2 regions of the Clostridiisalibacter paucivorans DSM 22131 genome follow, and region 2 is predicted to be linked to the other one. Evidence: riboswitches for the same ligand, from Rfam matches in the RefSeq annotation. Region 2 holds a riboswitch; the other holds the start of a gene.

Region 1 (16,429 bases), on a different contig from region 2:
ATAAAACAATAATAGATGAAATATGGGATGAAAATCCTAAATTAGACCATTATCAAATACGAACACTATTGGCTCAGTTTTTATTTTATGGAGATGATATCTTCAAAGAGATAGGAGAATTAAGTGGTGGTGAAAAGAGCCGTATTTCTTTGCTTAAACTTATGTTATCTAAATCAAACTTCCTTCTTATGGACGAGCCCACAAACCACTTAGATATAGAATCCAAGGAAGTTTTAGAAGATGCATTGATAAATTACCAAGGTACATTATTAGTAATATCCCATGATAGATATTTTCTAAATAAAGTTACTAACAAAATATTAGAAATGAATAAAGACGGTATGGAAGAATATTTAGGTAATTACAATTACTATTTAGAAAAGAAAAATTCTATTACTATTGAGGATGACGAAGCACCACAGATGACCAAAACACAATTAAAAGCCGCAAAAAAAAGGGAAAGAGAATTGATTAGGGAAAAGAAAAAAATGAAACAAGCTATAAAAACATTGGAATCAGAAATAGCTTCAAAAGAAGAAAAACTTAAAGAAATCGATAATTTAATGTGTCAACCAGATATATATTCAAATCCTGAAGAAAGTGTAAAACTCCATAAAAAATCCATGAATATAAAAAAAGATTTAGACGATTTATACGAAAAATGGATGGATATAAACGAGTAACAACATACTTACCCCCACTATTGTTAACCATTAATTTAAAATTGGTTGACAATAGTGGGGGTATCTATATATAATACAATTATCAAGTAAATTGAAAGGGGTTTTTATATGAAGGTTAAAGAAATGGTTTTATGTGGTGTTTTAGCAGCTATTACTGCAGTATGTGCACAAATATCTATTCCAACTCCATTCTCTCCAGTTCCTGTTACTTTGCAGGTATTAGCTGTATTTCTATCTGCAGCAGTTCTGGGAAGTAGATTGGGAGCTATATCTCAGATAGTATATATCTCTATGGGAGCTATAGGATTACCTGTATTTGCACATTTTTCCGGTGGACTCCAAATACTTACAGGCATTACTGGAGGATACTTATTAAGTTACCCTTTAGCAGCTTATATAACGGGAAAAATTATAGAATTTAATAAAAATAATAATGACAAAGCAACAATTATAAAAAATTTCTTAGGTATGTCTATGGGATTATTAGTAATATATGTATTAGGATGTGTACAATTTTCCATCCTAACAGGTAATACTATAACTCAGTCTATAGTGTTAACTATTGTTCCCTTCATAATACCAGATATAATAAAAATCTTAATAGCCTCATCATTGGCACTATCATTACAAAAGGCAACCAAATATTCATTATCAAGGGGATAAAATATTATTATCCCCTTAAATTCACAACTTATACACAGTATCCACACATTTATCCACAGTTTTCGATGACATTATTGCTATGGACAACCTTGTTTTTAACATTATCCACAGATTCTTGTTTTTTACTTTTACACAATGTTAACAAATTGTGATTAATTTTAACCTAATTTTAAATTCGGCATCGCATTCAATGTCAAATCGGATACTTGTCCCTTTCTATACCTATAATATCCAGCACATCCTATCATTGCAGCATTGTCAGTACATAATATTTTAGATGGATATTTCAATGTAATCCCCTCTTTTTTACACCGTTCCTCCATAGCCTTCCTAAGACCACTATTAGCAGCTACCCCACCAGCCATCACTATTATATCTGTATCCATTAATTTAGCTCCAATTATCGACTTATCCACAAGCACATCTACAACTGCTTGCTGAAAACTGGCCGCTACATCCTCCACAACTATATCTTGTCTCTTTTGTTTCATATTGTTCAAATAATTTAATACAGCAGACTTTAGCCCACTGAAACTAAAATCTAAACTGTCTTCTTCTAAATATGCCCTGGGGAAATCTATGGCATTGCTGTTTCCCTTGGTCGATAGCTTGTCTATAATAGGTCCTCCAGGATACCCTAATCCTAGAGATCTAGACACCTTATCAAATGCCTCTCCTGCTGCATCATCTCTAGTTCTTCCTAATATCTTATAGCTTCCATAATCTTCTACATAAACTAAATGGGTATGTCCACCAGACACTATAAGACATGTAAAAGGAGGTTCAAGGTCTTTATGTTCTATAAAATTAGCCGATATATGGCCCTCTATATGATTAGTACCTACTAATGGTATATTGAGTCCATAAGCCAATGCCTTGGCAGTAGAAAGTCCTACTAATAGAGCCCCTACTAGACCAGGCCCATAAGTTACAGCTATGTGATCTATATCTTTGAAGGTAATCTTTGCCTTATCTAAAGCCTGTTGTACTATCATATCTATATTTTCTATATGTTTCCTCGATGCCACTTCCGGCACTACTCCACCAAATTTTTTATGCAATTCTATTTGAGAAGATATTATATTAGATAATATATTTCTACCATTTTTAACAATAGCCACTGATGTCTCATCACAAGAAGTCTCAATGGCCATGGTCAATATGTCATTGCCCATGTGAAAACCTCCCTTTCTTGGTTCTTGGCTCTTAGTTCTTGGTTCTTGGCTCTTAGTTCTTGGTTCTTGGTTCTTAGCTCTTGGTTCTTAGGGGGCCGCTAGCCCCCTTCTTTCCTAACAACTAAGAGCTAAGAACTAGGAACTACTCTTACTAAGAGTCGCCCTTTACATCCATATTTGATATTATTTCATCTACAAGATTTATATCACATTTTTTATCCTCAGTAAAGTGTTTACAGTTTTCACAGCTCCTAACTTCCTCTCCCATAACGCCAATAGATGATTCAATACTTCCCCTAGCATTTAGTTCATATTGGCTACATCTCAATGCTACTTGCCTTAACTGGGTTTCATTAGCCACACAAATCCCTCCATTTCATGTATTATACATATATTATTTGTATTGCAATAAAATTTATACTTCAGAGGTTTTCATAAAAAAATAAAGGAACATTTCACATAGTTTATGAGAATATAAAATAAGTCAGTAGTTAACTATAACTACTAACTTATTTGCATTCTAAAATGGACCATATCCCATTATTACAGATATTGCTACTAATGTTGCACCAATTACTGTCCATACAACAAATAACGGTAACATCCATTTAGCCCATTTGTCCCATTTTATTCCACCTATTGCTAATGCCGCCATAAAATAACCCGATGTAGGTGAAATAACATTGGAAAATCCATCTCCAAATTGAAAAGCAAGCACTGAAGTCTGTCTAGTTATACCCACAACATCAGCCATAGGTGCCATAATAGGCATTGAAACAGCTGCCTGGCCGCTACCTGATGGAACAAATAAATTCATTAAACTCTGTACAACAAACATCCCTATGCCACTTAATGCTGGTGGTAATCCCTTTACTATGTTTGCCATACTATATATTATAGTATCCATTATATTTCCTTCTTCCATAACAACCATTATAGAGGTTGCCAATCCAATAACTAATGCGCCGTACACTAAGTCCTTAGCCCCATCTACAAACGCTTCAGCTATATTATTTATACTCAAACCACCTAATATACCAGCTAATACACCTATAATTAAAAACATAGCTGTTAATTCAGTTACATAAAACCCTAGTTTTACTACACCAAATGCTAATATTGTCAGTCCTATTACCAATACTACTAAAACCATTTTGTGTTTTGTAGTAAACTCAGGCATATCATCAATAGTAAATTCTTTATGGTAGGCCTTATCTTCTTCATATGTTAAACTTGATTCAGGATTCTTCTGTATTTTACCTGCATATCTCATCACGTATGTTATCGTAATCCCCAATATGATGACATATGCTAATAATCTAAATCCAATTCCCGAAAATAAAGGTAACCCAGCTATACCTTGAGCTATACCTATAGTAAATGGATTCAAAAATGCCCCTGCAAATCCTGCTCCTGCTCCCAATAATACCATCGCTGTTCCTGTTATAGTATCAAAACCCAATGCTAAAGCTAATGATATTACTATTGGATAGAAAGGCAACATCTCTTCTGCCGATCCCAACATAGCTCCAGCTAGAGAAAATATAAACATAGTTACAGGTATTACTAACCTTTCTTTCCCTTCCATTTTTCTGACTACTCCTGCAATTCCTGCATCTATAGCCCCTGTTTTTTGTAATATACCAAAAGATCCACCTATCATTAAAACAAAGAATATAATATATCCTGACTTCTCCATCCCTTTAGGTATTGCTTTAAATAATCCAAATGGTGTTACTGGACTCTTTTCTACTTCATGAAAACTATCTGCAACAACAAATATTCTACCTGTATCAGGATCTTCTGCTCTATCAAATGCACCAGCTGGCACTATATATGTCATAACTGTAGCTAAAATAATTATAAAAAATAAAAGTGCATAAGTATGTGGTATCTTTATCTTTTTCATATCTATTTTCCCCCTATTTACACATTTTTAATATTAAATTAAAGTATATTTCAGTCGCTTGGCAAATTTGTTCTATATCACAGAATTCATCATTAGCATGAGCTTGAACAATATTTCCTGGGCCTAATACTACACACTTTGCATCAGAATGATTTCCCAATAACCCTGCATCACTCCATGCTGGAAATGCAACTGGATTTTTGGGCTTTCCAGTAACATCTTCCGTTATATCTAATAAGTTCTCAACTAATTCATCATCTTCTTTTATGCTGTGGGGTGCATTTATCATAGACGCGGTAAATTCTCTCATAGCCCTAACTTCAAAAGTTCCACCTATTATATTTACTGCTTTTTGTGCTACTTCCTTGATTTCATTATGAATACCATCTAGGGTTTGATTAGGAAGCCATCTTCTGTCTATTTGTACTAAACATGTGTCAGGTACTATATTAGGATCATCTCCTCCCTTTATTAGTCCTACATTTATTGTTCCATGTCCTAATAATGGAAACTCTTGTTTTTCTACCTTAGGCTGTAATTCTTCTCGAACCAATTTGCAAAATTCTGATGCAGCATATACAGCATTTATTCCTTCATGAGGCCTACTACCATGGGTAGATTTTCCATTAAATTTTACTTCTATCCATTCCATTCCTTTATGTGCTATAGACACTTCTAAATCAGTAGGCTCACCTATAACTACATTCTTAGGAATTATATTAATTTTAAGTAAATGTTCTGTTCCCTTAGACCTCTCTTCTTCCCCTATAACTCCAGCAAACATAACTGTTTCATCTAAGTCTACTCCAGCTCTTTTTATTGCAGTCATAGCGGATAACATTGCAGTAATTCCACCTTTCATATCAGCAGAACCTCTTCCATATATCTTCCCATCTTTCACAAAAGGTTGAAATGGAGGATAGTCCATAGTAAAACCAGGAATAGTATCTATATGTCCATTAAACATCAAATTAATTCCATCAGTTTTGCCTTTTAAATAACCATATACATTAGGCCTATTTTCTTCTATTATGTCAATCTCAGTACTAATGCCCTCTTTTTCAAAATAGTTTTTTATAAAACGTGCAACATCAGACTCCCTTTTTTCCGTATCCTTATGTCCTTCAACTCTGATTAAATCTGTTATTAAACTCAAAATTTCTTCTTTGCTAATAAAATCTAATAAATTCATTTAATATCCCTCCATTGTAAAATTAAATTATATGTTTATATGATTAAACATATAAACATAATTATTGTAAAAATATATAGATTCGTTATTGATTAAATATCATGGAAATTTACTCTTCATATTAACACCTCCAAAATAGGTTTATATGTTTAAAATCATAAACATATAAACCTTAAAATTAAGATGCACTAATAATGCATCATCTAAATATGTTTATATGTTTAAAAACATAAACATATTCTTTGAACTATATCAAATTAAAAAATAAACGATTTTAAAATGAGCCGAAGCTTACAAATTCAAGTAAAGATTCAGATAAAGAAGTCAGTGTATACATATTTACAGAGTAATATACTTCTTTACCTTCTTTTCTAGATATTAAAACCCCTGCCCGCTTTAATATTTGTAAATGATGAGAAATTGTAGGTCTAGATACACTACTGTTAGATGCAATTTCATTTACATTCATTTCTTTACTACCTAACATTTCTAAAATCTCCAATCTAGTCTCATCAGCTAACGCCTTTAATACCTCTATATCTATATTATATTGATTAATTCCTGCCATAAAAACACCTACTATCTATATGTTAAATATTCCAATAAATTTAGAAAGGTCCATATTTTATTGCAACAGCTATGGATATAATAACACATCCCTCTATACACCATATTATAAATAACGGCCATGACCACTTGGCCCATTTCCTCCAATCTACTCTCGCAATAGCCAATGCAGCCATAAAATAACCTGACGTAGGACTTATTATATTAGAAAATCCATCTCCAAATTGAAAAGCTAAGACCGCTGTCTGCCTACTTATTCCTGACATATCTGCCAATGTCTTCATTATAGGCATAGTTACAGCTGCCTGTCCACTACCCGAAGATATAAATAAGTTTATTATGCTTTGTACAATAAACATAGATATTGCATTAATTACTGGAGATACCCCCATTACTATTTTAGACAATTGATATATAACAGTGTCCATTATATTACCATATTCCATTACTACCATTACACCTTTGGCAACTCCTATTATTAACGCACCATATATAAGATTTGAAGCTCCCTTCATAAATTCACTTACTAATCTTCCAGAATTTATTCCTCCAACTATACCACATAATAAACCCATTATTAAAAAAGTAGTAGATATTTCTAATATGTGAAATTTCATCTTTATTATACCAATAGATAAAAAAACAAAAGATAAAATTAATACACATATTACTTTTATATGCTTTCTTGAAATAGAAGGTATCTTGTTAAAATTAAAATCACTACTATAACCTATTTCATTGGGATTGTCTAAACACTCATTATTCCTTAGACTATTAGCATGATTATATACAAAGATTATTGCTGTTGATAAGAATATCACATAAGCTATTCCCCTTAAAAACATGCCTGAAAACAGTGGTAACTCCGACACCCCTTGAGCTATTCCAGTCGTGAATGGATTCAAAAATCCTGCAACAAATCCAGCCCCAGCCCCTAATAAGCCCATAGCCACCCCTGTCATTCTATCAAATCCTAATGCCAACGATAAGGCTACCAACATTGGATATAATGGTAATGCCTCTTCTGCTGTACCAAAAACTGCTCCAGCTATAGAAAATATAATCATAACTATGGGAATTACTTTTTTCTCTTTACCTACATATTTTTTAACTACATTGCTAATAATTGCATTTATAGTACCTGTAGCTTGTATTATCCCAAAGCTACCTCCTGTTATCAATACAAATATAATAATATCCCCTGCCTGTATCATACCATCAGGAATTGCCTTAAACAAATCAAAAATAGATACGGGGGTTCTTTCCACAAGTCTATAACTATCTGGTATCACATAACTTATTCCTGTATCTACATCTATTTGTCTAGCAAAATTACCAGCAGGAATTACATAAGATGCTAATCCTAGAATTATAATTATAAAAAATAGTAGTACATATGAGTTGGGAATTTTTCCTTTCATAAGTATTCCTCCAAAGTACATTTTATTATGTTTAAACATATGAACATATCATGTACTTATTATATCATAAATTTCTGATAATTCAATTATATTTTATATATACACCAAAACATAAAGAGTAGTGGGATATCCCACTACTCTTTATGCTATGAATTTAAAACTTTATTTATGTCAAGTTCCATTATATACCTGTGTTCGTCTTTACCATAATAATCTTCCTTTTCAGCAACTATCTCAAAACCTAATTTGTCTCTGTAAAGCCTTATGGCTGGATCATTGTCCACATCTACAGTCAGTGTTATATATTCAAATCCATGTTCTTTCAGTTCTTCGCATATTATCTTCAAAAAATGATATCCTAAGCTATTTCCCTGAAATTCTTCTCTTATAGCTAAATCATACAGATAGCATTTGTCTTTTTCTTCCCAATCTCTCATGAATATGGCCAATCCACCAATATATTTTTCATTCTCCTCTTTAATTATAAATACATTGCCGTGGCTTATTTGTGGCACCAGTCCCCATTCATCCATGCCAGCTTCTCCAAAGATATCTAATCCAAAATTTACAATCCTATTTAACAGTTTGAGATTGAAGTCTTGAACAGCATATACATTTAAATTTCCTACACCATCTAAATTCCCTAATATTTTTTTTGGTAACGACGCTACTTCTTCTAATGTTGTTTCCATGCATCACACTCCTTGTTTTCAATTTTTTTCCATATATATATTATATCATAATCCCAGGATTGTTTCAAATTTGGGCATTAATGTCATTTATTTCTCTATGTTTTTCCACATTATAAGTGCATTTTCATTATTATCAGAGTAATAATTAGGCCTTATACCAAAAACCTTAAAATCATATTTTTCATATAATCCTTGTGCCACATAATTATGTTCCCTTACTTCCAATGTAATTCTAGGTATGCCCTTTTCTTTGCATATATCTATTATCTTCTCAAGGATTATACTACCTACTCTATATCCCCTATGAGACTTAGACACTCCTATATTAGTTATATGACCTTCGTCCATTATCAACCATATCCCACCATATCCTACTACTTTATTTGCTATTTCTACTACAATATATTCAGCCAATATATTTTTTTCAACCTCAGTTATAAAGGATTCCTTAGACCACGGAATAGAAAAACACTCTTTTTCTATTTCTAATACCTGATCAATATCTGCTAAAGTCATATTTCTTACTACTACATTATCCATTACACTCACCTAAAGAATTCTTTTTATCATATTCTCTTTCCGCTTGAGATTTTCTCAGATATTCTGGCACAAGATCATAAAAACTTTGATACTCTCCTTGTCTATATTTTTCCATAGCCAATTCTGCCACTGAAGAAGACCTTGGCATATTTAAATGTTTAGGTGCAAAAATTACTTTTTGACCTAATACTTCAATTATTTTATCTCTATAAATATGTACTGCATCTCCACTTAGTATTATAAATTCTTTTCTCTTTTTGAGTATATCTATCAACTCATCTATTTCTAATACATCTTGATTTTTATCTATTATAAATTTGTTCCTTTCCCAATGATAAATGCCTGTATATACCCTATTTCTTCTAGCATCCATTATAGGTACAATAAGTCCATCAAAATAGGGAATATTATATGCCAATGCATCGATAGTTGGAACTCCAACCACAGGCTTATCGACAGTATGGGCCAATGCCTTTATTGTAGCTATGCCTATTCTAAGTCCTGTAAATGATCCAGGACCTACCGATGCAGCAAATACATCTATATCATCAATCTTAAGCTCACAACTCTCCATAAGCTCCTTTATCATAGGCATTAACTTTTGAGAATGTGTTCTTTTATGATTAATTGTATACTCCCCTATCAATTTTTCATCATCCATTACAGCACATGTAGCTACTATACTAGATGTATCTATGGCAAAAATCTTCATTTGTGTTCCTCCTCATCCTTTTAATTATTATTTAAAATATTCTCAATCATCTTTTCATATTTTTCACCTATAGGATTTATAATTATTTTTCTTTTATTATCCGATATTCTCTCTATATTTATCTCTATCCTCTCTTTAGGTAGTATATCTCTAATCTTATCTGCCCATTCTATTATACTAACTCCATCTCCATATATATACTCATCATACCCTATATCATACATCTCTTCTTCATCTTCTATCCTATATACATCAAAATGATATACATCCCATCTACCTATATATTCATTAACTATAGTAAATGTGGGACTGGTTACATAATCATCTACTTCTAATCCTCTACAAATACTCTGAGTAATAGTAGTTTTACCTGCGCCTAGATCTCCCATAAGACATACCACATCTCCTCTACTCAAAGACTTACCCAATTCATATCCCAAATTCTCTGTTTTATCTACACTATCACTAATTATATTAATCATATTATTCTTCCTTTCTACAATACGGATTACTACTTAACTATTATATTATTTTGTACTAAAATTTACAATTAATGATATCTTTTCATATAAAAAACGCCCCTTAGGGCATTTCAGAATAATAACAAAGGCATAAAAACAGTCACTAATTTTGTAAAAAAAGTTAGTAGTTTAATGATGAAATCCACAGGATTTCTACCATCAGCTACTAACTTTTTTATATCTTTATCATAATTTTATGTCTCTCAACAGTCTATAATGCACCCTTTATGGCATTTATCTATGAAGTATATGTGATATCTTCTTATATAGTGGTATTGTTATTACAGACATCATAACACCTTTAAATAGGTTAAAAGGTATTATTACAAATAGTATAAATGTCTTAAAATCTGCTACAAATTTATTAACAGCTGCTCCCATTTCTACATACGCCTCTATAGGAGCTCCAAATAGCTTAGCATAAAAAGGAATAAGTACATAATAGTTTGCTATTGCTGCAATTCCTGTCATTACTAAAGTCCCTAAAATCATTCCAATAATTGCTGTTTTAAAACTTTTCTTTCTATAATATACCAAAGCAGCTGTATATACAAAGGCACTGCCTACTACAAAGTTTGCCAGTTCTCCAACCCCCATAGTTACTGTTCCCTTTATAGCCATATGCAATATATTCTTTAACATCTCTATTACAACTCCAGCCATTGGGCCCAATGCAAATGCACCTATAAGTGCTGGTATATCACTTAAATCTATTTTTAAAAACGGTGGTGCAAACCAAAGGGGTACTTCTATATACATAACTAAAAAAGCTATTACTGATAAAACTGCTGTTTTTGTGAGCATTCTTGTGGTCAATTTTTCTCTTAATGTTAACATAATATATACCTCCATTCGTGCCTGAAACCTTCAGAGTTAGTATATATCAAAAAACCCTTGAAGAAACTTCTTCAAGGGCTCATATCGTATATAAACTGGCATTAGAAACCAGCACTATACTAACCTTCTTCCATCCAGACTATACTGTCGGCCTTGGACTTACACCAAGTCAACTCCTTTAAGAGTTCGCGGGCTTTAACCGCCGGTCGGGAATTCAACCCTGCCCTGAAGATTAGGCTTCATATTTTATTATTTTACACCTTTATTATTGCATATAATATGACATATGTCAATAATTTTTAAATATTTTTGTTATCCTTTTATCAATTATTATTTAATACAACATTACCGTTTATTATAGTCTTTACAACTTTAAAGTTTACATCTTTTAGCGGATGTCCTTCAGTTATTACTATATCAGCATCTTTTCCAACTTCAATACTTCCTACTCTATCATCAATGCCTAAAATTTCTGCTGGATTTATTGTTATTGCCTTTAAAGCTTCCATTTCGTCCATGCCTGATTTCACAGCTAATCCTGCACATAACGGCAAATAATATTGGGGAATAACGGGTGAATCAGTCATAATAGCTATCTTCATTCCTGCTTTCTGTAATATTCCTGGAGTTTCAAATGTTAAATTTCTCAACTCATATTTGCTTCTATCGGTTAGACTAGGACCAATTATAGCAGGCTTTTGTTCCTTTATCAAATGATCTACTATTAAATGTCCTTCAGTACAATGGTCCAATGTTATGTCCACATCAAATTCTTTAGCTATCCTTATGGCTGTAAGTATGTCATCTGCTCTATGGGCATGGGCCTTTAGAGGTATTTCCTTCCTCAATACCTTTGCCATAGATTCCATTTTTATATCATATTCTGGCATCTTACTTATATCTCCCTCTGCCATCTGCTGTTTTTCCATATAAAGTTTAGCTTTAAATAAAGTTTCTCTTAATATCCCAGCGGTTGCCATTCTAGTAACTGGAGATTTTTTTTGTTCATTATATACCCTCTTAGGATTTTCTCCAAAGGCAATTTTCATAGCCACAGGGGCTTTAACCAACATGTCGTCTACTCTATTTCCATATGTCTTTATTACAGCAAATTCTCCTCCTATAACATTTGCACTGCCAGGACCTGTAGCTACACAAGTTACTCCTCCTTCATATGCCTCTTTAAATGTTACATCCATAGGGTTTATGCCATCTATTGCCCGTAAATGGGGAGTTACTGGTTCTACCCTTTCATTACCATCTTCTCCTTCAAATCCTATGCCGTCTTCAAATAACCCTATATGACAATGGGCATCAATAAATCCTGGGAATACTAATTTTCCATCTGCATCAATTATCTCTGCATCCAACGGTGCTACTATATTCTTTCCCACTTCTTTAATCTTTCCATTTTCAATTAATATACTACCATTTTCAATAATATCTCCAGCCATTGTTAGTATATTTCCACCCTTAATTACTATCACAAAATCATCTCCTTTTATTTGCTCATAGAAATTTTCATGAAATATTATCTATAAACTAGCAACTAAACCCTCCATAGTCACTTTCTCTAAAGCATAACTAATATCCTCTAAAGTACAAGGCTTTCCTAGAATATAATCTATTTCTTTTATTTCACTATCTTCTATTTCTCCTGTCCACCCTGTCATTAGAACAACCTTAGTATTGGGATTATGTTTTTTTACAATCTTAGACACTTCAATTCCATTGAAATTAGGCATAGCCAAATCACAAAATATAGCATCATAATCCTTCTCTTTTATTATACTGTTAATATTACTACTGTCAATTTCTATATCTGTTTCTACTCCCAGTGATTCCAATAATTCTGATATGGATTTAGCTACATACTTTTTATCATCTAATACTAAAACTTTAGATATTCGAAAGCTTTTCTCACCATATTTTTGTATTGGTTCACTTTCACATACTATATCGTCACTAAAAGAATCAAAGGATATGATGAACTCAGTTCCATAACCTGGAGTGCTTTTAACCGCTATATCTCCATTGTGCTCATCTATTATTTTCTTAACTATGCTAAGCCCTAAACCAGAACCTTTACATTCTTTAGTACTGTAAAAAGGCTCAAATATCTTATCTATAAGTTCCTTTCTCATTCCTATACCAGTATCCTTTATCTCTAAATACGTTTTACAGCCGCTATCATAAGTATTTATAAATAATTTGCCCCCTTTTTCCATAGCATCAATAGCATTCAATACTATATTTAATATGACTTCCCTTATTTCATGTTCTACACAAATAATAGCATTTTTAGACTTTAAATCTGTAATTACTTTAAAATCTATATGTCTTCTTTCAAAGTCATTCTTCCATCGTGGTTTGCAAATATCTATAGCGGTTTTAACCAATTTATTTAAATTAGCCTTCTTTTTTATTCTCTCTCCCTTTTTTATAGTCAATGTCTGTATTTTTTTTACCATATCTTTTCCATCCAATGATGACTTATATATTAAGTCTAGATATCTTCTAGCTTTAATATCTGTTGTTTTCTTTAGCCCTAATTGAGAAAATCCCAATATAGATGTCAATATATTATTAAAGTCATGGGTTATACCCCCTGCTAGTTCTCCCAACATCTTTAATTTCTCAACTTTTAGATTCTTCTCCCTTTCTTTTATCATTTCTTCATTAGTATTATGTATTTTTACTATATATTTCAATAATATCTCTATCTTCTCAAAGTCTTCTTCTCCATAGGTATATATTTTATAATCATCCCCCAATATAAATACATTGTGAAGATAAAACAAGTCTAAAAATATCTCTTTTATAAATCCATGTACATTATATTTTATGAAAGCCATTATTCCTTCATCTATAGTTAAATCTAACAAACTTCTATGTAATTCATATATTTCACTATTATATAAATACTTTCTATATATGCCTTCTCTTACACAAAACAATACTATATTTTCTTTTCCTTTAGATTTTAAATCCTTAATGATATTTCTGTATATATTAATTATATCTTTAACTACTATATTGTCATTATTTATAAAATTATCTTCTACAAATATAGGTATTATATGCTTTTGTTCTATTAATATATCAATCTGATAACCAATAGATTTAAGAAACTTTTCTAAAGTCTCTAAGGATTCAATTTTTGTATACTCAAATATCATGCATCCATTATTATCAAAAACATTTTTACAAAACTCTTTAAGGAAATATAAATTTTTACTGTTAGAGTCGGTACTTATTATACCACAATATATACCCTTTTTATATGTGGATGTATTTTGTACTAAATCATTACAAATGCAATTATTATCCATTATGTCTCACCCCTTAAGAAACGTAAGCACTACAAATTCTCCATAGTTTATTATTCTATTTTTTCTATAAAATTCCTCCATTTCAACCTAAAATATAGCTAAACAAATTTATTGGCACATATTTTAATCGTCTAATCATAGAAATAAAAATAGAGACGGCATGCCGTCTCTATTTTTCGCATATTGTATATATTTTAAAATATAATAAATGGGATCTATATTATTACTCTACATAATTATCTTTAAATTGAGCTGTCATTTCTGGAACTATTTTATTTAAGTCTCCAACTAATCCAACATCTGCAACAGACATGATAGATGCCCCTGAATCTTTATTAATAGCTATTATATAGTCACTATCCTGCATACCAGCTAAATGTTGAATTGCTCCTGAAATACCACATGCAATATATACCACTGGTCTCACAGTCTTTCCTGTTTGTCCTACTTGTAATTCATGATCTATCCAACCATTATCTATAGCTGCCCTTGAACCTGCTACTGTTCCACCCATTGCATCTGCAAGATCTTCTAATATTTTAAAGTTTTCTTTACTACCTACGCCTCTACCACCAGCTACTATTATTTGAGCTTCACTTATGTCTACTAAGTCTTTAGATTCCTTTATAACTTCCAGTATTTTTACCTTTAAATCATCTTCTGTCAACTTAGAAGATACTTTTTCTATTTTATTATCATCTATCCTAGATTCATCTCTCTGTAACTTGGTGAAAACTCCAGGTCTTACAGTGGACATTTGAGGTCTATGTTCTGTACACATGATAGTAGCCATTAAGTTCCCACCAAATGCTGGTCTTGTCATCATTAAGTGACCTGTCTCTTCCTCCACATCTAATGCTGTACAATCTGCTGTTAATCCTGTTGAAAGTCTTGCTGCCAATCTTGGTCCTAAATCCCTTCCAACAAATGTTGCGCCTATAAACATGGCCTCTGGCTTTCTTTCATTAACTAATTCACATATAGCCTTCGTGTAACCATCTGTAGTATAGTGAGCTAATTTCTCGTCTTCTACATATATCACATTATCTGCTCCATATGCTAATAATTCCTTTGCAAGATCATCAACTTTATCTCCCAATAAAACCGCTGTCAATTCCACTCCTAATTTGTCAGCTATATTCCTTCCATTTCCTAATAATTCCAATGCTACCTTTTGTAATTCTCCATCCCTTTGTTCCGCAAATACCCAAACACCTTTATACTCTGATATATTCATTCCGTTTCCCTCCTATTCTATTAAATATAGTGTTTTTCCTTTAGTTTTGAAAGAGCCAATGCCGCTGCCTCTTTTGTTGGCAATTCAACTATTTCTCCTTTTCCCTTTGTCTCTTTAGGCCATGATCTTTTTACTTTAGTTGGCGATCCCTTCAATCCTAAAACTGACTTGTCCACATCTATATCATCTGCATTCCATACCTTTACTTCTTTTTCAAATGTATTAAATATCTCTCCCATATTCATATACCTTGGTTCATTTAATGTATCTATAGCTGTGAGTAAGCATGGTGTTTTCACTTCTAACATCTCATAACCATCTTCCAATGCCCTTCTTACTTTTAGAAAATCTCCTTCAACTTTTACTTCTTCAACATAGGTTACTTGAGCAATGCCTAAATGTTCCGCTATTCCAGGTCCAACCTGTGCAGTATCACCATCTATAGCTTGTCTACCTGCAAAAATTATATCGTAATCTAATTTTCTTAATGCTCCTGCCAATGCATTTGAAGTAGCCAATGTATCTGCTCCTGCAAATGCTCTATCTGTAATTAACACTGTATCATCTGCACCCATGGCAATAGCTTCCCTTAATACAGCTTCTGCCTGTGGAGGTCCCATAGTAATTACAGTAACCCTTGCTCCATTTTCATCCTTTAATCTCAATGCTTCTTCTAAAGCATTTTTATCATCGGGATTCATAATTGATGGAACTCCTTCTCTTATAAGGGTTCCTTTTTTTGGATCTATTTTAACTTCATTTGTATCTGGAACTTGTTTTACACAAACAACTATATTCATATCTCCTACCTCCTTAAATGTTTTTTATACTATCTGAACATTGCCCCTGAAATAACCATTCTTTGAACTTCATTAGTTCCCTCATATATTTGAGTTATCTTAGCATCTCTCATCATTCTTTCCAATGGATAATCTTTAATAAATCCAT
Region 2 (16,429 bases):
AGCTACGAACTACCAACTATCTTCTTAACTATCTCCTCCACAGCATCCTTTATTTCTTTAGCCGTTTTTTTATATACATCTATGGACTGTCCATATGGATCTAATGCATCTTCTTTTATACCATAGGCATATTCCTTCAATGTATATACTTTATCTTTCACATTAGGTATACTCTTTAATATACTTTCCTTGTGATTTGAAGTCATGGTAAGTATCAAGTCTGCATTATTAATCATATCTCTAGTTATTTGGTTAGATGAATAGTCTTTTATATCTATGCCGTATTCCTTCATGGCAATTATGGCTTCTTTAGACGGGGACAATCCATCCATTGTAAATAACCCAGCAGATTGAACCTCTACATCTTTATATTTCTCACCGTAATTACTCAAGACATTATTTAGTATACCCTCAGCCATGGGACTCCTACATGTATTTCCAGTACATACAACTAATATATTCAAAATATCAGCTCCTCATATATACATTATATCTCCACCAGATGCTTTGTTCATTCTATTCATTATTGCCATACCTATACCATTCTCTTCTATTCCTTCAGCCAAAATTATATCTACATTTAACATATCAAAATCTCTCAATACTTTAAAAAGATTAGTAGCTATGGTTTCAGGACATTTTCTATTTCCTACTACAATGATATTTCCTTCTTTATATCTATCCTTTGTCTCTGTAGTAGCCATTATTCCAACACTAAGCCCTTTATCTACATATTCTGTAACCAATTGATTTATTTTATGTGATACTTTGTAGATATCACCTTGGACTATCTTCATTTTTGCTTTAGGGGCATAATGCTTATATTTTTGACCAGGAGATTTAGGAATTAATTTATCATCCTTTTGAATTATTGCTGGGTCTACATTTACTTTAGGAAAAATAGTCAGGATATCCTCCTTTGTTATACCTCCAGGTCTTAATATAGTAGGTATGCCAGCAGAAAGGTCTAAAACTGTAGATTCCAATCCAACACCTGTAGGACCACCATCTATTACCATATCTATCTTTCCCATAAGATCTGCTATCACATGTTCCGCTGTAGTGGGGCTAGGCTTTCCCGATGTATTGGCACTAGGTGCAGCTATAGGCATATCTGCACTTTTTATCAATGCCCTAGCTATACTATGACTAGGCATCCTAATTGCTACAGTATTTAAGCCCCCAGTTATTTTAAGTGGTATCTTTTGGCTCTTCTCAAATATTATAGTCAACGGACCAGGCCAAAATTTATCCATAAGCCTCCTAGCTTCCACAGGTACTTCCCTAACCAATGGATATATTTCTTCTATATCAGAAATATGCACTATTAAGGGATTATCCTGTGGTCTTCCCTTTGCTTCAAATATCTTTGATATAGCACCTTCATCCAATGCATTTGCACCAAGACCATATACAGTTTCTGTGGGAAAGGCTACAGTTCCTCCATTTTTTAATATATCTCCACCTATTTTAATCTTATCAAAATCAATACTATTAGGGTCTATATCAAAAACCCTAGTGACTTTAGTTTCCATTATATTTACCCTCTTCCTAATAAATTCTAACCTTTATTATATAAAATTAATTCTTAATTCTCAATTCTAAACTCCAGACTGTCTTCATAAAATATAGTAAAATCACTATTTTTTTGTTATTACCATTATACATTATTCTTATTTTATATAATTTCCTATCTCCAAAATAATAGAAAGCAGGTGTAATAGTTTGGACCAATTAGTAATAAATACTACAATCAGTACATTAGTGGGTGTTATAGGCACAGGAATTGGTGGTATTATATCTGTCCTTTTAGTAAGACCTAATAAAACTTTATTAGACACATTAATGGGACTAACTGGAGGGATAATGTTATCAATAGTAACATTTGATTTATTGCCAGAAGCTGAAAATATAGGTGGCATATATATTGAAATTATGGGTATAACCATAGGAGTAGTCGTTGTACTATTTATAGAAAGCGTGTTAAATTTTAATACGAATTCACTATATAAACACAATAATAGATTCTTAAAGACAGGTATAATAATGGGTACAGGCATAGCAATACATAATTTCCCCGAAGGACTTGCCATAGGGGCTGGCCTTACATTCACTATAGAAATGGGCATAAAAGTAGCCATATTAATGGCTTTTCATAATATCCCTGAAGGTATGGCCATGGGCACCCCCCTTAGAATAAGTGGCTTCTCCAAATTAAAAGTATTTTTCTTTACATTATTAGCTGGTATACCCACTGGTATAGGTGCATTTATCGGCACCTTATTAGGCAATATCTCTGATAAATTTATAGCATTTTGTCTATCCTTAGCAGGAGGTGCTATGCTTTATATAATTATTGATGAAATAATCCCCACTTCTAAAGATAGAAAAAACAATAAGTTATCCTCAATTGGGTTTTTACTGGGTTTGATGCTGGGGCTTATCATCATAGGCAATCTTTAAAAGTATTGGAGTTATTATGGTAGATACCAATACCAATAAAATTATAGATGCAAATACCTCCTTAGTTATGACACCTATTTTAACCCCTAGATTAGTTACTATTAGTGCCACCTCTGCTCTGGGAATCATCCCTATACTTATCTGTAATGCCTCTCTATTGTTGAAATGGGATAACTTAGCTCCCAGTCCACATCCTATTACTTTACCTAATATAGCTGCAATTATAATTACTACAGTCAGTCCTATATTCCCTCCAACATCATCAAGCCTTACAAATAGACCTATATTTACGAAAAACACTGGTGTAAATATAGAATAGGCTATTTTTTGTACTTCAAAGGACACCCTATTCCTATGGGGAGTAGTAGAAAATACTATACCTGTAAAATAAGCCCCTATAATTGCCGCTACTCCTAAACTCTCTGCAAAAAATGCTGCTAGAAAGCAAAATATCAATGCAGATACCAATACCCTGTCCTCTCTGCTTAAGAACTCCTTATATCTTGTAAGATACTTAGAAAATACCATTCCCAATCCTATAGATAAAAGGAAAAATACTATTATCTTACCGACTACAAAAAATAATTCTCCACTACCAGAAGTAGGATTGATTAGTCCTACAACTAAAGTAAGTAATATTATACCTACGACATCATCTATAATAGCAGCCCCTAAAACTGCTATTCCTTGTTTCGTTCTTAGTCTGTTCATTTCTCGCAATGCTTGTACTGTAATACTGACGCTGGTAGCTGTAAGTATTACCCCTACAAATAACCCTTCAGTAATATCCGATTGTGGTTTCATAACCTTTACTGCTAAAAAACCCAATAGAAGTGGAAATACAACTCCACCCAAAGCTACAGATGCAGAAGACTTACTGGATGACTTTAAATCATCAATATCTGTCTCAAGCCCTGCAATAAACATAAGTAGTATTACTCCTATTTCAGCCATATAACTTATAAATTCCGTCTCTTTTACTATATTTAAAACAGAAGGTCCTATTACAAGACCTGCTATTATCTGTCCCAATACTGCTGGTTGCTTCAATTTTCTGCTAATATATCCTCCCAAATTAGCAAAGAGAAGAATAAGGGCTAAATCTAATAAAAATTTAAAACCCTCCCCCATGAAATCATCTCCTAACTATTTTTTGTACTTTTATTGAACATGCTTAAGCTTTTCAGTTTGGTCAGTAGTGATAAGGGCATCTATCATCTCATCTATGTCCCCATCTAGAAAATTCTCCAATTTATATATAGTCATATTTATTCTATGGTCACTGACCCTACCTTGTGGAAAATTATATGTTCTAATCCTTTCACTTCTGTCTCCTGTACCTACTTGACTCCGTCTAGCTTCAGCGATTTCTGCACTCTGTTCCCTTTGAACCTTTTCATAAATTCTGGCTTTTAGTACCTTAAATGCCTTTTCCTTATTTTTTAACTGGGACTTCTCATCTTGCATAGCTACAACTGTTCCTGTAGGTATATGGGTAAGTCGTACAGCAGAGTCTGTAGTATTAACACTCTGTCCACCATTTCCTGAAGAACGATATACATCTACCCTTACATCATTTAAATCTATTTCCACTTCCACATCGTCTACCTCTGGCAATACTGCAACCGTAGCTGTGGATGTATGGATTCTACCTCCAGATTCAGTAGTGGGTATCCTCTGTACCCTATGCACTCCACTTTCATATTTGAGTCTACTATAGGCACCTTTACCCTTTACCATGAATATAACTTCTTTTACTCCACCTACTCCCTGGCTATTGGAACTCATAATCTCAACCTTCCATCTGTTACGCTCAGCATATCTAGAGTACATCCTAAATAAATCACCAGCAAAAAGTCCTGCCTCACTTCCACCTGCCCCAGCTCTAATTTCCACTATAACATTTTTAGAGTCATTGGGATCTTTAGGGATGAGCATCATCTTCAATTCTTCCCTTAATTCTTCTAATCTTGCTGTTAATTCATTGACTTCTTCTTTTACCATCTCCTTAAAGTCTTCTTCCAACTTATCCTTTAACATTTCCTTGGCATCATCCAATTCATTAACTATATCGTTATACTCCCTATATTTCATAACTATGGGTTCCAATTCTGCATGCTCTTTTATATACTTCTGCCACTGTTCTCTGTCATTTATTATATCAGGGTCCCCAACTTTCATACTTAAATCTTTATACCTTTGTTCTAAAAAATTCAACTTTTCTAACATTTATTTCACCTCAACAAATAAAATTCACTAACTATATATTATATCACATTTCAAGTATCATCAATACAGTATTACCCCCAAAATCCCAGAAAAAACTATTCCCAATATGGGGTTAACCTTTTTCCATGTCAATAAAAAAAATATAACTAACCCTATTACAGGTCCCTTTATATCTACAAAGGTATCCTTAGCCACTAATAATGCAGCAGATGCTATAAGACCTATGACTACAGGTCTTAAAAAAGAAAAAACAGATTTCATAGCAGGTGTATCTTTAAATTTCTCTATAAATGAAATTATAGTTAAAATGATAATAAAAGAGGGTAGCACTACTGCCAGTGTAGCCGCAATAGCCCCAGGTACCTGAGCCACTCTATATCCAATAAATGTGGCACTATTTATAGCTATAGGCCCTGGAGTTATTTGGGATATGGCCAATACATCTATAAACTCCTTACTAGTAAGCCAATGATGATTTTTTATTACTTCCTGTTGAATAAAGGGTAACATGGCATACCCTCCACCAAAACTAAATATCCCTATTTTAAAAAAAGTTGTAAACAATTTCACTAAAACCATCTTTTATCTTTCCTTTCTATAATTCAACCTTCATACCAATTAATATACTGGCCAATATTATCCAAACAGGACTTATATTAAATATCATTATCATAAACAATGCCCCTAAAGATATTATTATTTTCTTTCCCTTTAGATTTGCCGATTTAGCTAGCTTATATACAGAAGAAAGAATCAGGGCTACCACTGCTGGTCTTATGCCCTTAAATGCCCTATCCACTACAGCATTGTCTCTATATTGATATAAAAATGTAACCACTATAATTATTATTGTAAAAGATGGAATCACCGTTCCCAATGTGGAAAATATAGCACCCTTTATTCCATTTATTTTATATCCAATATATATGGAAGTATTTACTGCTATAGCACCAGGGGAAGATTGAGCTACTGCTATGGCATCTAAAAACTCTTCATCAGTAAGCCACCCCTTTTTATCCACTACTTCATCTTGTATAATGGGCAACATCGCATACCCTCCACCTAAGGTAAATGCTCCAATTTTAAAAAATGTGATAAATAGTCTAAATAAAAGCATAGTCATCAATTCTCCTTTTGAATCTTACCTATAACAACCCTATCCATACCTGCTAAATCCTTAATTATATCGATTTCCACATATCCTTCTGACTTCATTAGTTCCGATACTGAATCCCCTTGATCATACCCTATCTCAAATGCAAGGATTCCTCTATTTATTAAATATCTTTTAGCTATAGGTATAATCTCTCTATAATAGTCTAGACCGTCATCTCCACCGTCTAATGCCAATTTAGGCTCATAGGTAGATACTTCAGTCTGTAACTGGGCTATCTCATTGGACTTTATATAGGGTGGATTAGATACTATTATATTAATTCTATCATCTAAGTGGAATTTTTCTAAGGGATTTATTAAATTACCCTTTAAAAAAACAACTCTGTCTTCCAATCCTATGTCTTTGCAATTTTTATTTGCAATGTTAAGTGCCTTATCACTTATATCTATGGCATAGATATATGCTCCTTTTATATAATAGGCAAGACTCAATGCAATAGCACCGCTTCCTGTTCCTATATCCACTATATTAATCTTATTACCTGTATGACCCATAGCCTTAACTCTATCAATAATACTCTCTACCAATATCTCAGTATCTGGCCTCGGAACTAATACTCCCGGTTCCACATAAAAATCTAATCCCATAAATTCTTGTTTTCCTATTATGTATTGTAATGGATACCCTTTTTTTCTCTTTTTGACTAAATCCATTAATTTATCCACAGTTTCTTGTTCCAATATTTGATCTCTGTGAACAAATAGATAGGTCTTATCCACATTAAGCACATATGTCATCAGTAATTGAGCATCAAGAAAGGGATTGTTTAAATCCCCTTCTTCAAGTTCATCTAATATTTTTTTCAAAGTATTGGCAACAGTATTTCCCTCTACCATAAATCTGCCTCCCTATCATCTACTAATACTGACTTCAATGCAGCAAGAGCTACCTCCAGCTGAGAATCATCTGGCTCATTGGTAGTTATCTTTTGTAGCATAAGTCCAGGATAAGAAACTATTCTAGCTACTAAACTATTACTCCTTCCTATCCTCTTATTTATTTCGTAGGATATTCCAGCTATTACAGGCAACATAACTATTCTTGATACAAATCTCATCAAAGGATTTGGCCATCCAAAGAAAGAAAATACTATTATACTAACCATCATAACCATGAACAAAAAACTAGTTCCACATCTAGGATGTAATGTAGTATATTTTTTAGCATTTTTTACAATTAGCTCTTCCTCATTTTCATAACAATGTATAGATTTATGTTCTGCGCCATGATATTCAAATACCCTCTTTATATCTTCCATTTTAGACACAGCGTATATATATATGAGAAATATAGTTAATCTTACTAGTCCCTCCACTAAATTGAGAACTAATGGTGTTTCTATTTTATTCTTTAAAAAATTAGTCAAAAATGAAGGTCCTAATATAAATAATCCTACTGCTAAGATTATGGAAATAAATACAGATAGATATATGGCAATATCATCTGCCTTATCCTTAAATACCTTTTCTAAAAATTTATCTACTTTTCCTGGTTGGGCATCCTCCTCTTCATAAAACTGAGCAGAATACATTAAAGACCTTGTTCCTATAACCATAGCTTCTATTAATGCAACTGTACCTCTAATAAATGGCAGTTTCAAGAATCTATATTTATCAGATAGTGAACTCACTTTTTCATTCTTTAATTCTATCTTCCCATCAGGCTTTCTAACTGCAATAGATATGTCTTTAGGGCCTTTCATCATAACTCCTTCAATTAATGCCTGGCCTCCTATGCTGGTCATATGTTTAGGTTTTCTATTTACTGTTTTTATCTTTTTCACCTTATCTACCTACTTCCTAATAATTGTATATAGTCGTGAGATAATTATAACATAATAATACAGGTTATTGCCAAACCTATATTATTACAAAGATATAAAATAATAGTTAATAGTAATATAATCTAAAAATACCATTCCAAACAATGGAATTTATTTTCACTATCTGATATTATATATACTGTATAATTAAATTTAGCATAATTAACTTCTTAAAACATAATTTTGAAGGGGGACCAATACTTATGAAAAGTATAAGACTAAAATTTGTAGTACCATTTTCTATATTAATCCTAATACTATGTACAGTATTAAGTTCGGTGGCATATTGGATATCTTCAGACACTATAATTAATAATGTAACTCAAGAATTACCTCAAAAGGCCAATGATGCTGCAAAATTTATAAATGCCAAAGTAGAAAAAGAATATGGCGTATTGGAGCAAGTAGCCAAAGAAGACATATTTACCAATGAAGAATTCACTTGGCAACAGAAAAAAAATTATTTAAAAGGTATATGTGATAAATTAGGTTATAAGGCAATGGGCATAACAGATGACGAGGGTATATTATTTTCTACGGAAAATACAGTGGCAAGCTTTAAAGATGAAAACTATATTAAATCAGCATTATATGGAAAAAATGCCATATCTAATCCTATGATAAGCAAAATAGACCAAACTATGGAGATAGCATTTTCAGTCCCTATAAGAAAAGACGATGTAGTGGTAGGCGTTTTAGTAGGATTTAGAGATGGCAATTATTGGTGTGATTTAATAGAAGATATCAGCTTTGGCGAATCGGGAGAAGCCTTTATATTAAACGAAGTAGGTACTGTTATAGGACATAAAAATCCTGAATACGTTATACAAGATATTAATTACATAAAGATAGTAAAAGAAAACCCCAGCCTTCAAGCCCTATCTGAATCAGCTAAAAAGATGATAGCAGGTCAACAAGGATATGGCGAATACACTATTGAAGGTATGCCTAAATATATAGGATACAGCCCAATAGAGAACACATCTTGGTCCATGGGGATGACTGTTAATAAGGATGAAATGCTTTCAGGGCTAGATAGAATTAAATCATTTTCTATATTGGGCACTATAATAGCATTGGGATTAGGTATACTATTTACATCCATTCTTAGTGTAATTATTGCTAAACCTATAATTACAGTTGCAAACAGAGCTGAAGAAATGTCTAAATTAATATTTGAAAATAATATAGAGCAAAAGTATATAGATAGAAATGATGAAATAGGCACAATGTCTAAGGCATTTCAAATGTTGATAGAAAATTTAAGGTCATTTGTATCTAATGTAGCTGATTCTTCAGAACAGGTGGCATCATCGGCCGAAGAACTTACTGCTACATCTCAACAGTCAGCAACAGCTTCTGAAAGTATAGCATCATCGTCAAATGAAATGGCCAATAGTGCCGATACACAACTAAATGAAATAGTCAATGTAGTAGATGCAATGGAAAATATAGCAGAGAGTATTGAAAATATAGCAAATAACTCCAATGAAATAAAAGATATGAATAATAAAACTTTATCAGCATCCAATGATGGAAAAAATCAAATGGATAATGTAATAACCAAAATGAAAAGTATCGAAACCAGTAGTAATAATATAAAAATGTCCCTACAGGATATAAACAACAGTTCAGTAAGGATGAACGATATTATCGAGTTGATTATGGATATATCTGAACAGACAAATTTATTAGCACTAAATGCTGCCATAGAGGCTGCTAGAGCGGGAGAACATGGTAAGGGATTTGCTGTAGTGGCAGAAGAAGTAAGAAAATTGGCAGAGGAATCTCAACATGCTACAGAAGATATAAGTAAATTGATTTTAGAAAATCAACAGAGAATAGAAAAGACAAACTCAATTATGGAGAAGGATTCTGAAAATGTAAATGATGGTATAAATGCAGTAAATAATGCCAAATCTTCCTTTGACAATATAGTAAAGTCGATTGAAAATATGACACAACAAATAAATGATATCGCACAATATGCAAACAAAGTATCTTCAGAAAGTCAACATATAATGGATTCAGCAGAATCCATAGAAAGCACAAGCAAAAGGGTTGCTGGTGAAATACAAAATGTATCTGCTGCCACTGAAGAACAAACAGCATCAATGGAAGAGATATCTTCTGCCTGTGAAAGCTTGGCACAATTGGCTCAAAATCTACAATCAGAGATATCGAAATTTAAATTATAATTTAAACTCTATAGTTGGTAGTTAATGGTTTATATCATCCCATTAGCTACCAACTATTTAATATAAAATATGGATATTATTTCTTCATCAAATTTGCCATTTCTATGGCTGTTACTGCTGCATCAAACCCCTTATTACCTGCCTTAGTTCCTGCCCTTTCTATTGCTTGTTCTATGGTATCGGTAGTAAGTACTCCAAATATTATTGGTACATCGGATTCTAAAGATACATGGGCAATCCCCTTGGCTACTTCACTAGACACATAATCAAAATGAGGAGTAGAACCCCTTATTACTGCCCCTAAACATATAACTCCATCATATATGCCTTTTTTAGCCATTTGTTTAGCCATAAATGGTATCTCAAAGGCACCTGGAACCCATGTCAACTCTATATCATCTTCGTTTACTCCATGTCGTTTTAATCCATCCAATGCTCCATCTAAAAGTTTCCCTGTTATAAATTCATTGAATCTCCCTGCTACTATACCTACTTTTATACCTTCACCTATTAATTTTCCCTCATAAATTTTCATGCTATTTAGCCTCCTTAAAGTTTAACATATGTCCCATTTTTTCCTTCTTAGTCTCTAAATAATATTTATTTACATCATTAGTTCCCACATCTAATGGGATTCTCTCTAATATCTCTATTCCATATCCTGATATACCTGATATCTTTTTAGGATTATTAGTCAACAATTTTACCTTTTTAGCACCTAAATCAGCCAATATCTGCGCACCTATTCCATAATCCCTCAAGTCATCTGGAAAACCCAATGCTATATTGGCCTCTACAGTATCCATACCTTCGTCCTGTAATGTATAGGCCTTTATCTTATTTATAAGTCCTATTCCCCTTCCCTCTTGTCGCATATATAATATTATTCCCTTTCCTTCTTTCTCTACAGTATTCATGGCTGTATGAAGTTGGTCACCACAATCGCATCTCATTGAACCAAATGCATCTCCTGTAAGACATTCCGAATGTACTCTTACCAATGTTTGTGTATCTGGACTTATCTCTCCTTTTATCAATGCAACATGCTGAGACCCTGTCAATTTATCCACATATCCTACAATCTTAAACTCTCCATACTTCGTAGGCATCTTTGCCTCTCCATCTCTTGAAACTAAGCTCTCTCTTTTAATCCTATAAGAAATTAAATCTGCTATAGTTATGATTTTAAGGTCATGTTCTTTAACAAATTCCATAAGTTGTGGCACCCTAGCCATAGTGCCATCATCGTTCATGATCTCACATATTACCCCTGCTGGGTAAAGTCCTGCAAGTCTAGCCAAATCTACAGTAGCCTCAGTATGACCAGCCCTCTTTAATACTCCTCCCTTTTTAGCCTCTAAGGGAAATACATGTCCTGGTCTATTAAAATCTCCTGAAATGGCATTGGAGTCTAATAATTTAGATATAGTATATGCCCTCTCATGGGCAGATATCCCTGTAGTAGTCTCTCTATGATCTACAGATACAGTAAATGCTGTCTCCTTTGGGTCTGTATTCATGGAAACCATTGGATATATATCTAATTCCTTTAATCTCTCTTTCATCATAGGTACACATACTAATCCTCTACCATATTTAGTCATAAAGTTTACGGCCTCTCCTGTAACCATCTCACCAGCCATAATCAAATCCCCTTCGTTTTCCCTATCCTCATCATCTACCACAACTACCATCTTGCCCCTTTTTATATCCTCCACAGCCTCTTCTATAGTGTTAAATTTATACATATTATTCACCTCTCATTATTTATACAAAACCATTTTCTCTTAACAAATCCATGGAAATCTCTTTCTTATCATGGCTATATTCTTGATATCCCATTATTTTCTCAACATATTTCCCTATCATGTCGCATTCTATATTTACATAATCTCCGATACCCTTAGTCAATAAGATGGTATCTTGAGCAGTTGTGGGAATTATAGATACCTTGAAAGAATCCTTATCCACATAAGCCACAGTAAGACTAATACCATCTATGGCAATAGACCCTTTATTGACTATATATTTCAGCATATCTTGACTAACCTTTATTTCTACCCAAGTAGCATTATCGTCATTTACCCTAGATACTATTTTGCCCATACCATCTATATGACCAGAAACCATATGCCCTCCTAATCTATCTCCTATTCTCAATGCCCTCTCTAAATTCACTCTATTCCCAACATTTAGAAAATTCAGATTGCTTTTATCCATAGTTTCAGGCATCACATCGGCATAGAAAATATAATCTTCATAATGAAAAACTGTAAGGCATACTCCATTGGTACTTATGCTATCTCCCACCTTTACATCTTCCAATACCTTTTCACATCCAATACCTATCTTGATAGAATTATGTCCCTTAGTCACAAACTTTACTACTCCTATCTCTTCAACTATCCCAGTAAACATATATATCAACCTACCTTTACATATCCCTCTACTAATATATCACCGTCAAAATTAGAAATATTAGTATCTTTAAGCTGTACACCATTTCTTATAAACTCAAATCCCTTTCCTTCTACAGGAGTTTTAGCATCTTTACCTCCTATTATCTTAGGAGATATGAAAGCCATAACTTTGTCCACTATCCCTGACGATAATGCACTAAAATTTAATGTGCCACCCCCTTCTAATAACACACTATCTATACCTCTATTTCCCAATTCGTCCATCAATATATCTAAATCTACTAACTTATTCTTCATGGGTATCTTCAATACTTCTATGCCCATATCTTTAAGACTAGTTACCTTTTCTTTATCTACCTTACTGGCTGCAATTATAGTTTTTACATTGGAACTAGTTTTAACAATTTTAGTATTTAAGGGTATTCTCAAATTAGTATCTACTATAATCCTTATAGCATCCTTACCTTCCTTCTCTGTCAATCTAGTTGTAAGTAAAGGGTCATCATTTAAAACTGTCCCTATACCAACCATAATACCCGAGACCCTATGTCTCAATTGATGCACATACTCTCTAGACCTTTCATTACTTATCCAACGAGAATCTCCTGTATATGTGGCTATCTTGCCATCCAATGTCATAGCTGTCTTCATAATGCAGAATGGTCTATTTTTTGTTATATATTTCACAAATATTTCATTAAGAACCCTTACGTCTTCTTCCAATACCCCTGTTACTACATCTATACCATTTTCTTGGAGGATTTTAATTCCTGTGCCACAAACCTTGGGATTAGGATCAACCATACCTATTACAACCCTTTTTATACCCCTATTTACTATCTCGACGGCACAGGGTGGGGTTTTACCATAATGGGAACATGGCTCCAAGGTCACATACATTGTAGCCCCTGATATGTCCTCTACTGCATTTCTAAATGCCTCTATCTCTGCATGATATCCTCCATAGGCTTTATGATAACCTTCACCGATTATCCTTCCCCCTTTTACTATTACTGCCCCCACCAATGGATTGGGATTTACATATCCTATCCCTCCTGTTGACAACTCTATAGCCCTTTTCATGTAGAACTCATCCAAGGAATCACCACCTTTAAAATGTAAATCTAATTTTTATAAAAATAAAAAACCCTAAAGATATAGATATCTTCAGGGTTTATACTCAAAATTTATGCTCAAAAAATATGCAAAATAATTAAGCATCTTCCTTCTTTCATCCAGACTTTACTGTCGGTCTCGGAGTTTCACCGAGTCAGCTCCTTATATAAGGAGGTCGCGGACTTTACCGCCGGTCGGGAATTTCACCCTGCCCTGAAGGTCTTAATCAATATATTCTATTTTCACATTTACTATACCACCTTTTTTATAGTCTGTCAACATACCTTTTCAAAATTTTATCTAAAGGCATTACCACTTATAATCATCTTTTGAACTTGATTTGTGCCTTCATATATTTGAGTAATTTTAGCATCTCTCATCATTCTTTCAACGGGATAATCCTTCATAAATCCATATCCCCCCATTAGTTGGACAGCATTGGTAGTAACATACATGGCAGCATCTGTAGCCACTAATTTGGCCCTAGCAGCCGATACTGAATAAGGTTTACCCTCCTGTTTATCCATTGCAGCTTTATAAACAAGATATCTTGCCTGTTCAATCTTTGCATCCATATCTGCTATGATCCATTGTAACCCTTGGAAACTACTTATGGGTTTACCAAATTGTTTTCTCTCCTTCATATATTTGATAACTTCATCAAAAGCACCTTCCGCTATACCCAAACCTTGGGCGGCCACTCCTATTCTACCTCCATCTAAAACAGCCATAGCTATACGAAAACCTTTTCCTTCGTCTAAAACTAAATTTTCTGCTGAGACTTCACAATCTTCAAAAATAATTTCAGACACTTGAGCTGACCTAATTCCCATTTTATTCTCTATCTTTCCTATAGACAACCCTTCAGATTCTCTATCAACTATAAAGGCAGATATCCCCCTAGTGCCTGCATCTTTATCTGTCTTGGCAAATACTAGATAGACATCGGCCAATGGACCATTTGTTATAAAACATTTCTTTCCATTTAATACATACTTATCTCCTCTTTTTTCAGCAACAGTCTCAACACCTGAAGCATCTGTACCTGCATTGGGCTCTGTCAAACAAAATGCACCTATCTTTTCTCCACTGGCTAAAGGTTTCAAGTATTTTTCTTTTTGTTCTTCACTGCCAAATTTATCTATTCCGCCGGCACATAATGACACCTGTACAGAATAGGCTATTCCTGTAGACCCACAGACCTTTGATATTTCTTCAACTGATAATATGTAAGATAGATAGTCCTTTGCCCCATTTACTTTTTCATCAAATGGTAATGCAAATAATCCCATTTTAGCCATATCTTTAAATGCATCCATATTAAATTCGCCTTTTTCTTCTAATTCCATCGCAAAAGGTTTAATTTTATTTTCTGCAAGTTCTTTCACACTATTAACCACCATTTGTTGTTCACTACTTAAATTAAAGTCCATTACATTATTACCCCCTTAAATATTTTAGAATTTTCTTTATTTTTAATTTTATTTGATTTAATACTTTATATCAAGTACGCACTTATAAGGTATATAGTGTTTAATATGATACTTTATTTCTAATTGATACTTTAAAAGTCTTTTACCCACACTAAATCAATAAAATTTTTCCCTCCTTTTCAGTTGAGGTTTATATTAGTTTGGTATATAATGAAGATATATTAAGTACAAACTTTTATGCTTTATAATGCCTAATTTGATATCTAGTATCATAAAGATACTTAGTAGAAAAGGGGTGGATCTCTTGTCAAATGTAACTCAATCAAAAGTCAAAGAAAAGAATTATCCCTGTGGAATGGAATTAACCATGGACATCATAGGAGGAAAATGGAAAAATGTAATACTTTGGCATCTGAGGAATAGGACATTAAGATTTAGTCAACTTAAAAGAAGACTGGGAGATATTACTCAAAAGATGTTAACTCAACAACTTAGGGAGCTAGAAGCCGATGGTCTAGTAAATAGAAAGGTTTACCCTCAGGTTCCTCCCAAAGTAGAGTACAGTCTTACTGATTATGGTAAGACCATTATTCCACTACTATATGAACTATACAAATGGGGTATATTTTATTCTAGAGAATTTGGAGTATGCCTCGAAGTGGAAGACAAAATATTAGATAAAATTATAAAAAAAGAGATATAGAAGCCATTACTCGGTTTCTATATCTCTTCTAGGCACTTCATGATGTAGTCTGCATCTTGCTTCATAACTCTCTTTTGCTCCAACTAAAATAGTTGGGTCATTATATGCTGCTGGTTTTCCGTTTATAAGTCTTTGAGTTCTATTTGCAGGGCTACCGCATTTCATACATACAGCAGTAAGCTTGTCTACAAATTCAGCTATAGCTAAAAGTTTGGGAGTAGGCCCAAAGGGCTCCCCTCTAAAGTCCATGTCCAAACCTGCTATTATTACTCTCAATCCCTTATCTGCTAGATTCCTACATATATGTATTATATCATCGTCAAAAAATTGTACCTCATCTATTCCAACTACCTCTGTGTCCTCTTTAATCAAATCAATTATCTCTTTAGAACTGTCTACACATTCTCCACAAATTTTTTCCCCATTATGGGATACAACTTCATTTATGCTATATCTATTATCTATTTTAGGTTTAAATACTTGAATATTTTGTTTAGCTATCTCAGCTCTTCGAAGTCGTCTAATTAATTCCTCACTTTTTCCACTATACATAGGACCTACAACTACTTCTATCCACCCGTGGTGGTTTGGGCCATACATATCCATAAATCACTCCCATTCCAAATTTAAAATCAGTATATAGATACCCAAGTCTAATTTCCAATATACTCAAATATTAATAAAATAGAACATTGATACAAAATTGGTCATCTATAACAAAACACAAGGGTTAGAAGTATATTTCACTTCTAACCCTATACAATCGATATTATTCCATTCCATATTTTTTCTTAAACTTGTCTACACGTCCGCCTTTATCTACAAACTTTTGCTTCCCTGTAAAGAATGGATGGCATTCTGAGCAAAT

Evidence for each region. Region 2 has a riboswitch for FMN ahead of ribD (bifunctional diaminohydroxyphosphoribosylaminopyrimidine deaminase/5-amino-6-(5-phosphoribosylamino)uracil reductase RibD). Riboswitches for the same ligand answer to the same signal wherever they lie in the genome.
Region 1: it holds a riboswitch for FMN, as region 2 does, so the genes downstream of both, Q326_RS0105585 (ECF transporter S component) here and ribD (bifunctional diaminohydroxyphosphoribosylaminopyrimidine deaminase/5-amino-6-(5-phosphoribosylamino)uracil reductase RibD) in region 2, are expected to answer to the same signal.

The regions. Positions count from the first base shown of each region.
Region 1 is NZ_JHVL01000009.1:43,136-59,564, reverse strand. It holds gene abc-f (ribosomal protection-like ABC-F family protein) at 1-683, shown strand, start outside; gene Q326_RS0105640 (biotin transporter BioY) at 792-1,346, shown strand; gene tsaD (tRNA (adenosine(37)-N6)-threonylcarbamoyltransferase complex transferase subunit TsaD) at 1,505-2,521, opposite strand; gene Q326_RS0105630 (hypothetical protein) at 2,673-2,882, opposite strand; gene Q326_RS0105625 (YfcC family protein) at 3,042-4,430, opposite strand; gene Q326_RS0105620 (M20 family metallopeptidase) at 4,444-5,622, opposite strand; gene Q326_RS16815 (ArsR/SmtB family transcription factor) at 5,897-6,190, opposite strand; gene Q326_RS0105610 (YfcC family protein) at 6,231-7,610, opposite strand; gene Q326_RS0105605 (GNAT family N-acetyltransferase) at 7,757-8,302, opposite strand; gene rimI (ribosomal protein S18-alanine N-acetyltransferase) at 8,390-8,842, opposite strand; gene tsaB (tRNA (adenosine(37)-N6)-threonylcarbamoyltransferase complex dimerization subunit type 1 TsaB) at 8,835-9,554, opposite strand; gene tsaE (tRNA (adenosine(37)-N6)-threonylcarbamoyltransferase complex ATPase subunit type 1 TsaE) at 9,575-10,036, opposite strand; gene Q326_RS0105585 (ECF transporter S component) at 10,310-10,912, opposite strand; FMN riboswitch at 11,031-11,149, opposite strand; gene Q326_RS0105580 (amidohydrolase) at 11,236-12,399, opposite strand; gene Q326_RS0105575 (hybrid sensor histidine kinase/response regulator) at 12,448-14,244, opposite strand; gene Q326_RS0105570 (electron transfer flavoprotein subunit alpha/FixB family protein) at 14,468-15,481, opposite strand; gene Q326_RS0105565 (electron transfer flavoprotein subunit beta/FixA family protein) at 15,502-16,281, opposite strand; gene Q326_RS0105560 (acyl-CoA dehydrogenase) at 16,311-16,429, opposite strand, start outside.
Region 2 is NZ_JHVL01000001.1:6,706-23,134, forward strand. It holds gene Q326_RS0100040 (low molecular weight protein arginine phosphatase) at 3-464, opposite strand; gene Q326_RS0100045 (L-threonylcarbamoyladenylate synthase) at 477-1,535, opposite strand; gene Q326_RS0100050 (ZIP family metal transporter) at 1,726-2,463, shown strand; gene Q326_RS0100055 (cation:proton antiporter) at 2,419-3,594, opposite strand; gene prfA (peptide chain release factor 1) at 3,625-4,692, opposite strand; gene Q326_RS0100065 (chromate transporter) at 4,753-5,271, opposite strand; gene Q326_RS0100070 (chromate transporter) at 5,288-5,815, opposite strand; gene prmC (peptide chain release factor N(5)-glutamine methyltransferase) at 5,815-6,705, opposite strand; gene Q326_RS0100080 (DUF1385 domain-containing protein) at 6,699-7,652, opposite strand; gene Q326_RS0100085 (methyl-accepting chemotaxis protein) at 7,895-9,889, shown strand; gene ribH (6,7-dimethyl-8-ribityllumazine synthase) at 9,966-10,424, opposite strand; gene Q326_RS0100095 (bifunctional 3,4-dihydroxy-2-butanone-4-phosphate synthase/GTP cyclohydrolase II) at 10,426-11,637, opposite strand; gene Q326_RS0100100 (riboflavin synthase) at 11,657-12,307, opposite strand; gene ribD (bifunctional diaminohydroxyphosphoribosylaminopyrimidine deaminase/5-amino-6-(5-phosphoribosylamino)uracil reductase RibD) at 12,313-13,407, opposite strand; FMN riboswitch at 13,529-13,650, opposite strand; gene Q326_RS0100110 (acyl-CoA dehydrogenase family protein) at 13,722-14,858, opposite strand; gene Q326_RS0100115 (winged helix-turn-helix transcriptional regulator) at 15,163-15,561, shown strand; gene Q326_RS0100120 (thymidine kinase) at 15,568-16,167, opposite strand; gene rpmE (50S ribosomal protein L31) at 16,331-16,429, opposite strand, start outside.